3 regions of the Streptomyces sp. NPDC007896 genome follow, and region 2 is predicted to be linked to each of the others. Evidence: predicted binding sites of a transcription regulator. Region 2 holds the regulator's gene; each other region holds the start of a gene.
What was found. Region 2 encodes HspR, which represses chaperone genes until heat shock. Its sites were predicted from a motif close to TTGAGNNNNNNNNNCTCAA; they were not measured.
Positions count from the first base shown of each region.

Region 1: a site for HspR is predicted at 1,119-1,137, ahead of dnaK (molecular chaperone DnaK). Genes of this name have one in related genera too.
Region 3: a site for HspR is predicted at 1,320-1,338, ahead of lon (endopeptidase La). Genes of this name have one in related genera too.

Region 1 covers NZ_JBIBKX010000007.1:166,588-169,861, forward strand. Annotated here, with positions in the region: gene ACFZDJ_RS23490 (hypothetical protein) at 1-437, shown strand, start outside; gene ACFZDJ_RS23495 (OsmC family protein) at 524-949, shown strand; gene dnaK (molecular chaperone DnaK) at 1,184-3,049, shown strand; gene ACFZDJ_RS23505 (helix-turn-helix domain-containing protein) at 3,126-3,274, opposite strand, start outside.
Region 2 covers NZ_JBIBKX010000002.1:390,399-393,672, forward strand. Annotated here, with positions in the region: gene grpE (nucleotide exchange factor GrpE) at 1-263, shown strand, start outside; gene dnaJ (molecular chaperone DnaJ) at 297-1,481, shown strand; gene ACFZDJ_RS09425 (heat shock protein transcriptional repressor HspR) at 1,486-1,938, shown strand; gene ACFZDJ_RS09430 (PA14 domain-containing protein) at 1,996-3,274, opposite strand, start outside.
Region 3 covers NZ_JBIBKX010000004.1:402,247-405,520, forward strand. Annotated here, with positions in the region: gene ACFZDJ_RS16460 (rhomboid-like protein) at 1-584, shown strand, start outside; gene lon (endopeptidase La) at 1,361-3,274, shown strand, end outside.

The sequences.
Region 1 (3,274 bases), on a different contig from region 2:
ACATCCCGCGCGCGGGACGGTACTTCCCGCCCGAGGAGATCGCCCGCTGCACCTTCGGCGTCGTCCTCGACACCTCCGGCTCCATGGACCGCACGCTGCTCGGCAAGGCGCTCGGCGCCATCGCCTCGTACGCCGAGGCCCGGGACGTACCGGCCGCGCGGGTGGTGTTCTGCGACGCGGCGCCGCACGACGCGGGCTATCTGCCGGTCACCGAGATCGCCGGACGGGTACGGGTGCACGGGCGCGGCGGTACGGTGCTGCAGCCCGGCATCGATCTGCTGCACCGCGCGGACGACTTTCCGCCGGGCGCGCCGCTGCTGGTCATCACGGACGGCTGGTGCGACGTGCTGCGGGTGCGGCGCGAGCACGCGTATCTGATTCCGCAGGGCGCGCGGCTCCCGTTCACGGCGCGGGGACCGGTCTTCCGCGTGCGGTGAGCTGTCATTCTGGGTGAGTCGCGCGCAGGTGTGATCGGATGGGACGCACGGACCCCGAAAACGGGACCCCATCGAAGGGAATCATCGTGGCAACCACGCGCACCGCGCACACCGTGTGGGAAGGCAACCTGCTCGAGGGCAGCGGCGTCGTCACCTTCGACTCCTCCGGCATCGGCCAGCAGCCGGTGACGTGGGCGTCGCGGGCGCAGGACGCCAACGGCAAGACCAGCCCCGAGGAGCTGATCGCCGCCGCCCACTCCAGCTGCTTCTCCATGGCGCTGTCGCACGCCCTCGCGGGCGCGGGCACCCCGCCCACCAAGCTCGTCACCAACGCCGACGTCACCTTCCAGCCCGGCGAGGGCATCACCGGCATCCACCTGACGGTGGAGGGTACGGTGCCGGGCCTCGACAACGACGGCTTCGCCGCTGCGGCCGAGGACGCGAAGAAGAACTGCCCGGTCAGCGCGGCGCTGACCGGCACGACGATCACCCTGACGGCCAAGCTGGCCTGACGTCCGGCAGCAGTACGGCGCCGCGGTCCCCGAGCAGGGCCCGCGGCGCTGTCATGTCCGGGCCGCCACGACACGCCCGTCCGATGGACACGCCCGTCCCATGGACAAGCACGTCTCATTGACAAGCACGTCTCATTGACAAGCACGTCTCATTGACAAGCACGCCCCATTGACAAGAACGCGCTCAAGTTTTGTGCTTGAAGGTGGGCAGCGCCCTGGCGGAAGGGGACGGACATGGCACGTGCGGTCGGGATCGACCTCGGTACGACGAACTCGGTGGTGGCCCTCCTGGAAGGCGGCGACCCCACCGTCGTGACCAACGCGGAGGGCGCGCGCACCACCCCCTCCGTGGTGGCCTTCGCCAAGAACAGCGAGGTGCTCGTCGGCGAGGTCGCCAAACGTCAGGCCGTGACGAACGTGGAGCGCACCGCGCGCTCGGTCAAGCGCCACATGGGCGACGCGAGCTGGCGCTTCCCGGAGCAGGGCTCCGTCGACGGCACCCGCTACCGTGCCCAGGAACTGTCGGCGCGCGTTCTGCAGAAGCTGAAGCGGGACGCGGAGGCCTACCTCGGCGAGGACGTCACGGACGCCGTGATCACCGTGCCCGCCTACTTCGACGACGCCCAGCGCCAGGCCACCAAGGAGGCGGGCGAGATCGCGGGCCTGAAGGTGCTGCGGATCATCAACGAGCCGACGGCAGCCGCCCTCGCCTACGGCCTGGACCGGGGCGAGGAGCAGACCGTCCTCGTCTTCGACCTGGGCGGCGGCACCTTCGACGTCTCGCTCCTGGAGATCGGCGACGGCGTCATCGAGGTCAAGGCGACCAACGGCGACACCCGGCTCGGCGGCGACGACTGGGACCAGCGGATCGTCGAACATCTCGCGCAGCGCTTCAAGGCCTCGTACGGCATCGATCTCGGCCACGACAAGATGGCGCTGCAACGGCTGCGCGAGGGCGCCGAGAAGGCCAAGATCGAACTGTCCAGTTCCTCCGAGACCTCCGTCAACCTGCCCTACATCACCGCCACCGCCGACGGCCCCCTGCACCTGGAGGAGAAACTCACCCGCGCCCAGTTCCAGGAGCTGACCGCCGACCTCCTCGACCGCTGCAAGACCCCCTTCCACCAGGCGGTCAAGGACGCGGGCGTCAAGCTCGCCGCGATCGACCACGTCATCCTCGTCGGCGGCTCGACCCGGATGCCCGCGGTGACGGACCTGGTCAAGGAACTCTCCGGCAAGGACCCGCACAAGGGCGTCAACCCCGACGAGGTCGTGGCGCTCGGCGCGGCCCTCCAGGCGGGCGTCCTCCGGGGCGATGTGAAGGACGTCCTGCTGCTCGACGTCACCCCGCTGTCCCTCGGCATCGAGACCAAGGGCGGCATCATGACCAAGCTGATCGAACGCAACACCACGATCCCGACCCGCCGCTCGGAGATCTTCACCACGGCCACCGACAACCAGCCCTCGGTCGGCATCCAGGTCTACCAGGGCGAGCGCGAGATCGCCGCGTACAACAAGAAGCTCGGCGTCTTCGACCTCACCGGGCTGCCGCCCGCGCCGCGCGGAGTGCCGCAGATCGAGGTCGCCTTCGACATCGACGCCAACGGGATCATGCACGTCTCCGCGAAGGACCTCGCCACCGGGCGCGAACAGAAGATGACCGTCACGGGCGGCTCCGCGCTCCCCAAGAACGACATCGACCGCATGATGCGCGAGGCCGAGCAGTACGCCGAGGAGGACCGCGCGCGCCGCGAGGCCGCTGAGACCCGCAACCAGGCCGAACAACTCGTCTACCAGACCGAGAAGTTCCTCCGTGAGAACGACGAACGCATCCCCTCAGAGACGAAACCCGAGGTCGAGTCCGCCGTCGCCGACCTCAAACGCCTCCTGGAGGACTCCGCCACCGACACCCCCGCCCTGCGCACCGGCGTCGAGAAGCTGGCCTCGGTGAGCCAGAAGATGGGCCAGGCCATGTACGCCCAGGCCCAGCAGACCCCCCAGGAGGAGCCGGCCGCCGAGCACACCACGGCGGCGGAGGATGGTGTGGTGGACGCCGAGATCGTGGACGACGAGACGGAGACGAGGGGCGGCGCGGCGTAAGGGCTTTTGAGGAGAGCCCCTCTCTGAGAGCCCCTCCCTGGGAAGGTCCTCCCTGGAAGTCCTCGCTGGGAACTCCTCAGTAGGAGTCCCGGATCTCCCGCAGGATCTCCTTGGTGCGGGGCACGGAGGCGGCGTGGGCGGACATGTGGTCCAGCACTTCCAGGTGCATGGCCACCTCGGGGCGCGAGTCCAGGTAGATGGCACCGGTCAGGTATTCGCTGTAGA
Region 2 (3,274 bases):
GCCTCCAGCAGTTCGGCAAGGAGGGCGAGCCCTTCGACCCGATGATCCACGAGGCCCTGATGCACTCGTACGCGCCGGACGTCACGGAGACGACGTGCGTGGCGATTCTGCAGCCGGGGTATCGCATCGGCGAGCGCACCATCCGCCCCGCGCGGGTGGCGGTCGCCGAACCCCAGCCGGGGGCGCAGACCGGCAAGGCGGACTCCCAGGATTCCGCCGAGGCGGCCGACGACAAGGAGAGCGGTGGCCCGGACGAGGGCTGACGTTGAACGCATGAGAGAGGAGGGGCGTCGAGGATGAGCACCAAGGACTTCATCGAGAAGGACTTCTACAAGGTCCTCGGCGTCCCCAAGGACGCCACCGAGGCAGAGATCAAGAAGGCGTACCGGAAGCTCGCCCGCGAGTTCCACCCGGACGCCAACAAGGGCAACGCCAAGGCCGAGGAGCGCTTCAAGGAGATCTCCGAGGCGAACGACGTGCTCGGAGACCCCAAGAAGCGCAAGGAGTACGACGAGGCACGCGCCCTCTTCGGCAACGGTGGCTTCCGTCCGGGTCCCGGCGCGGGCGGCGGCAACTTCAACTTCGACCTGGGCGACCTCTTCGGAGGCGGCGCCCAGGGCGGAGCGGGCGGTGCCGGCGGCTTCGGCGGCGGCATCGGAGACGTCTTCGGGGGCCTGTTCAACCGAGGCGGCGCGGGAACCGGTACGCGGACCCAGCCCCGGCGCGGCCAGGACATCGACACCGAGGTGACGCTCAGCTTCACCGAGGCGGTGGACGGCGCGACGGTCCCGCTGCGGATGACGTCCCAGGCGCCCTGCAAGGCCTGTTCGGGCACCGGCGACGCGAACGGCACACCGCGCGTGTGCCCGACGTGCGTGGGCACCGGCCAGGTCGCGCGCGGCTCCGGCGGCGGCTTCTCGCTCACGGACCCCTGCCCGGACTGCAAGGGCCGCGGTCTGATCGCGGAGAACCCCTGCGAGATCTGCCACGGCAGCGGCCGCGCCAAGTCCTCGCGCACGATGCAGGTCCGCATCCCGGCGGGAGTGAGCGACAGCCAGCGCATCCGCCTGCGCGGCAAGGGCGCACCCGGCGAACGGGGCGGCCCGGCGGGCGATCTGTACGTCACGGTCCACGTGGACGCCCACCCGGTCTTCGGCCGCAAGGGCGACAACCTCACGGTCACCGTGCCCGTCACCTTCGCGGAGGCGGCGCTCGGCGGCGAGGTGCGTGTACCGACGCTGGGCGGCCCTCCGGTCACCCTGAAACTGCCCCCGGGCACGCCCAACGGCCGTACGATGCGGGCCCGCGGCAAGGGTGCCGTCCGCAAGGACGGTACGCGCGGCGACCTCCTCGTCACCGTCGAGGTCGCGGTTCCCACAGACGTGTCGGGCAAGGCTCGCGACGCCCTGGAGGCGTATCGCGAGGCAACCGCGGGCGAGGACCCACGGGCGGAGCTGTTCCAGGCCGCGAAGGGAGCATGAGCAGATGGACGGCCGTCGTCGGAACCCCTATGAACTGACCGAGGAGACCCCGGTCTACGTCATCTCGGTGGCGGCCCAGCTCTCCGGCCTGCACCCGCAGACTCTGCGCCAGTACGACCGCCTCGGCCTGGTCTCCCCGGACCGCACCGCCGGGCGCGGCCGGCGCTACTCGGCCCGCGACATCGAACTGCTCCGCACGGTGCAGGCGCTGTCCCAGGACGAGGGCATCAACCTGGCCGGCATCAAGCGCATCATCGAGCTGGAGAACCAGGTCGCCGCCCTCCAGTCCCGAGTCGCGGAACTGGAATCGGCCCTGGACGGCGCCGCTGCCGCGATGCAGCAGCGCGAGGCCGCGGTGCACGCCTCGTACCGCCGTGACCTGGTCCCGTACCAGGAGGTCCAGCAGACGAGCGCGCTGGTGGTCTGGCGTCCGAAGCGGCAGCAGTCCTCGGACTGACGTCCGACGCCCATCTGTCGCAGGGGCCCGGAGGCTGAGCCTCCGGGCCCCCGCGCGTCACTTGGCGGGCGCGGTGACCGTCCAGTCGCCGGCGGGCAGGGTCTCGGTGCCGTCGGCCTTCACACCGGTCACCCAGTAGTAGGACGTGGTGCCGCGCTTCGCGCCGGTGTCGAAGTACACGAACGCTCCGGCCGAGGCCTCGTGGATCTTCTCGTACGTGGCGGTGGCGGGGTTCCACCGGTAGATGCGAAAGCCCTGCGCGGGCTCGGGGGACTCCTCTTCGCCCGCTCCGAGCCCGGACCAGATCAGCTGGTTGCCCTCGTCGCCCTCCGCCGCGGACGCCTCCAGACGGAGCGGCGAGCCCTCGGGCGTCGCCACGCTCGGCGTCGTGTCGAGTTCGGTCGCGACCACGGCCTCGGCCGTCCGGGTCCACTTGAAGGAGGAGTTCCAGGACGTGTCGATGGCGTCGACGAAGAAGCAGACGCGGTCGCCGTCCGGTCGGGTGGTGTACGAGTACGAGGTGGTGTCGGCCGACAGGTACTCCGTCAGCGTTCCGGCGCACACCTGCTCGTCGCCCTCGTCGCCCCAGAGTTCACCCCGGTAGACGGTGTACCTCCCGAGGTCGGCGGCCGGGTTCTTGTCCCACTCCAGCTCGAAGCCGTACTCGGTCGGGGTGACCGTCAGCCCGGTGACGGCGGGCGGCGGGGTGAGGTCCTCGCGCTCCCCGGCGGCGGCCACGGAACGCGCGGACTCGTTGCCCGCCGCGTCGAGAACGGTCACCCGGTAGTAGTAGGTGACGCTCTCGACGGCCGAGGTGTCCAGGTACGAGAGCTTGTCCGTACTGCCCACCCGGGTGTACACGCCGTTCTCGCTCGTCGCCCGGTAGACGCGGTAGGACACCGCTCCCGTGACCCCGTTCCAGTCGAGCTGCAGCCCGCTGGACAGGGAGGTGGCGATCAGCCCGGCGGGCGCGGCGAGCGCCGTCCGGTCGACGGTGGTCACGGCCTGGTCGGCGGTGCCCGTCGATTCGTTGCCGGCCTTGTCGTGGGCGCGGACCTCGTAGTAGTAGGTGTCGCCGGTCGCGGGCACGGTCGTGTCGGTGTACGAGGTGGTGGTCGTCGCACCCAGTCTCGACCAGGTGGCGCTGCCCTTGAGACGGCGGTACACGCGATACCCCGCGAGGTCCATCTCCTTGTTCTTCACCCAGCCCAGCTTGGCGTTGCCGCCCGCCGTGTCGTACGAGACGGAGGTCCCGCTCGGGGTGAGGGGCTTGACCTTGTCGACGGTGGCGGTGGTGCGGGGGGTGTAGGCGAAGGAGACGTTGGCGGCGCCGGTC
Region 3 (3,274 bases), on a different contig from region 2:
ACCCCTCCCTCGTGCACGCCTTGCAGCAGGGGTCCAGCACCGACGTCGCGCACCTCATACGCGAGCCGGTGCTGGTGCTGCTGGCCAGCGCGCTGTGGATGGCGGGCGGGATCACCTCGCCGTACGCCATCGGGTTCGTGCTGGTGCTGACCGCGCTGGAGCGGCGGATAGGCGGCCTGCGGGCCGCCGGAGTCTTCCTGCTCGGGCATGTCGTGGCCACCCTGGCCACCGAGGTGCCCGTCGGCCTTTCCGTGCTGGCGGGAGACCTTCCCGACAGCTCCCTGCACCGCCTCGACTACGGCATCAGTTTCGGCGTGGCCACGAGCGTCGGCGCGCTCGCCGGGCTGCTGAGGCCCTGGCTGCGCTGGCCGCTGCTGGTCGTCTTCGGCTCGATGGTCGTCGGGGACCTGCTCGAATTCGCCGACCCGATGACGGACTGGGGGCATGTGATGTCCCTGGCGATCGGGGTGTCGACCTGGCCGCTGGTCCGGGGCTGGCGCCGCGCCCGTACGGCGGCGGCCTCCAGCCCCGGCGCCCCCGCCGTCGTACACACCGCTCAGACGCCTGACACCGTCGCCGCCTAGCATCCGGGGAGGTCGCGGCGGGTCGGGACCGGTCCGGTCCGGTCGGGTCGGGTCAGGTCGCCCGGGCCGCCGTCAGCTGTCGGGCCAGCTCCGGGACTCCGAGGCGGCGCTCCTGTTCCGCACTCGCCCCGTGGAGCCTCGCCGCCGTTCACCCCGCCGGGCAGCCGGCCCTGCCGGTCCAGGCGGAGGCCGCAGTACGAGGCCGTAGTACTCCGCGTACTGCTCGGTCTTGCCGATGTACGTCGCTCACCTGTGGATCGGTTGCTTGTCCTGGCGATTCCACCACCACTCGGCGAGCACATGGTCGCGGTCCCGGGTGCCGAGCAGCGAGTGGCCGTCCTGCGGGGTGTCCGGGTTGGCGTGATCGTGCGGTCTGAGACGTCGGGTGCGGTGCCGGATTGCGAAGCGATGGCCGGCGCCGCGGGCGCCCGCCTCTCGGCCGCCTCCTCGGACCCGTCCCTGCAGTGTGAAGGAGGCGGCTGTGAATGCGATTGCAGTGGTGTGGGGGTGCTCTTGCACTCTCGCGACCGCGTCGACCGGGCGCGGTCGCACGGGAAGGGACGGCGGGCCGACGGCGTTGACCGCACCACAGGCGTTCGCCGCGGGTTTGCGGCGGAGTGGCGCCGACCAAGAGGGAAGCGTGGCGGATACCCCGCTGACCTGCACAGATTTCTCTGTGGAGAGCGATCGCTCACAGCGAACAGACCCTGGGGAACAATCCGGGGCTCACGTGCATTGAGTCGGCATAGCTCAACTTGACTGCCTAGGGAGAGATAATGGCTTCGACGTCCACACCGCTCACCCTGCCCGTGTTGCCGCTCGACGACGAGGTCGTGCTGCCCGGGATGGTGGTTCCGCTGGACCTTAACGACGCCGATGTACGCGCCGCGGTGGAGGCCGCCCAGGCCGCCGCGCGGTCGGAGCCCGGCAAGCCGAAGGTGCTGCTGGTGCCACGCATCGACGGGGCGTACCCGAGCACGGGCGTGCTCGGCACCGTCGAGCAGGTCGGCCGACTGGCCGACGGCGACCCGGGCGCGCTGATCCGCGGCCGTGGGCGCGTGAAGATCGGCGCCGGGACGACCGGCCCTGGTGCCGCCCTGTGGGTCGAGGGCACCCGGGTCGACGAGACCGTGCCCGACCCGCTGCCCGGCCACGTCGCCGAACTGGTCAAGGAGTACAAGGCCCTCGCCACCAGCTGGCTGCGCAAGCGCGGCGCCTGGCAGGTCGTGGACCGCGTACAGGCCATCGACGACGTGTCCGCCCTTGCCGACAATTCCGGTTACTCCCCGTTCCTGAGCACCGAGCAGAAGGTCACGCTGCTGGAGACCGCCGACCCGGTCGCCCGGCTGAAGCTCGCCACCGAGCAGCTGCGTGAGCACCTCGCCGAGCAGGATGTCGCCGAGTCCATCGCGAAGGACGTCCAGGAGGGCGTCGACAAGCAGCAGCGCGAGTTCCTGCTGCGGCGCCAGCTCGAAGCCGTCCGCAAGGAACTGCGCGAGCTGAACGGCGACGCCAAGGAGGGCGAGGAGTCCGACGACTACCGCACCCGCGTCGAGGCCGCCGACCTCCCCGAGAACGTCCGTGAGGCCGCGCTCAAGGAAGTCGACAAGCTGGAGCGGTCCAGCGATCAGTCACCCGAGGGCGGCTGGATCCGGACCTGGCTCGACACCGTCCTGGAACTGCCGTGGAACGAGCGCACCGAGGACGAGTACGACATCCAGGGCGCCAAGGGCATCCTGGACGCCGAGCACGCCGGTCTGGAAGACGTGAAGGAGCGCATCACCGAGTACCTGGCCGTGCGCAAGCGGCGTTCCGAGCGCGGTCTCGGTGTCGTCGGCGGGCGGCGCGGCGGCGCGGTGCTCGCGCTCGTCGGTCCGCCCGGTGTCGGCAAGACCTCGCTCGGCGAGTCCGTCGCGCACGCGATGGGCCGCAAGTTCGTCAGGGTCGCGCTCGGCGGTGTACGGGACGAGGCCGAGATCCGTGGCCACCGGCGTACGTACGTCGGCGCGCTGCCCGGCCGTATCGTGCGCGCCATCAAGGAGGCCGGGTCCATGAACCCGGTGGTCCTGCTGGACGAGATCGACAAGGTCGGCTCCGACTTCCGCGGCGACCCCGCCGCGGCGCTGCTCGAAGTCCTCGACCCCGCCCAGAACCACACCTTCCGGGACCACTACCTGGAGGTCGAGCTCGACCTCAGCGACGTGGTGTTCCTGGCGACGGCCAACGTGCTCGAAGCCATCCCGGAGGCGCTGCTCGACCGTATGGAACTGGTCCGGCTCGACGGGTACACCGAGGACGAGAAGGTCGTCATCGCCCGTGACCACCTGCTGCCGCGTCAGCTGGAGCGGGCCGGTCTGGAGAAGGAGGAGGTCGCGCTCGACGAGAGCGCGCTGCGCAAGCTCGCCGGGGAGTACACCCGGGAAGCGGGCGTACGCAACCTGGAGCGGGCCGTCGCACGCCTGCTCCGCAAGGTCGCGGCGCAGCACGAACTCGGAGAGCGGAAGCTGCCCTTCACGGTGACCGACGCCGATCTGCGCGGGCTCATCGGACGGCCGCACCACGTGCCCGAGTCCGCCCAGGACCCGGCCGAGCGCCGTACCGCGGTGCCCGGTGTCGCCACCGGTCTGGCCGTGACGGGCGCCGGCGGTGACGTCCTCTTCGTGGAGGCGTCGCTGGCCGACCCGGAGACG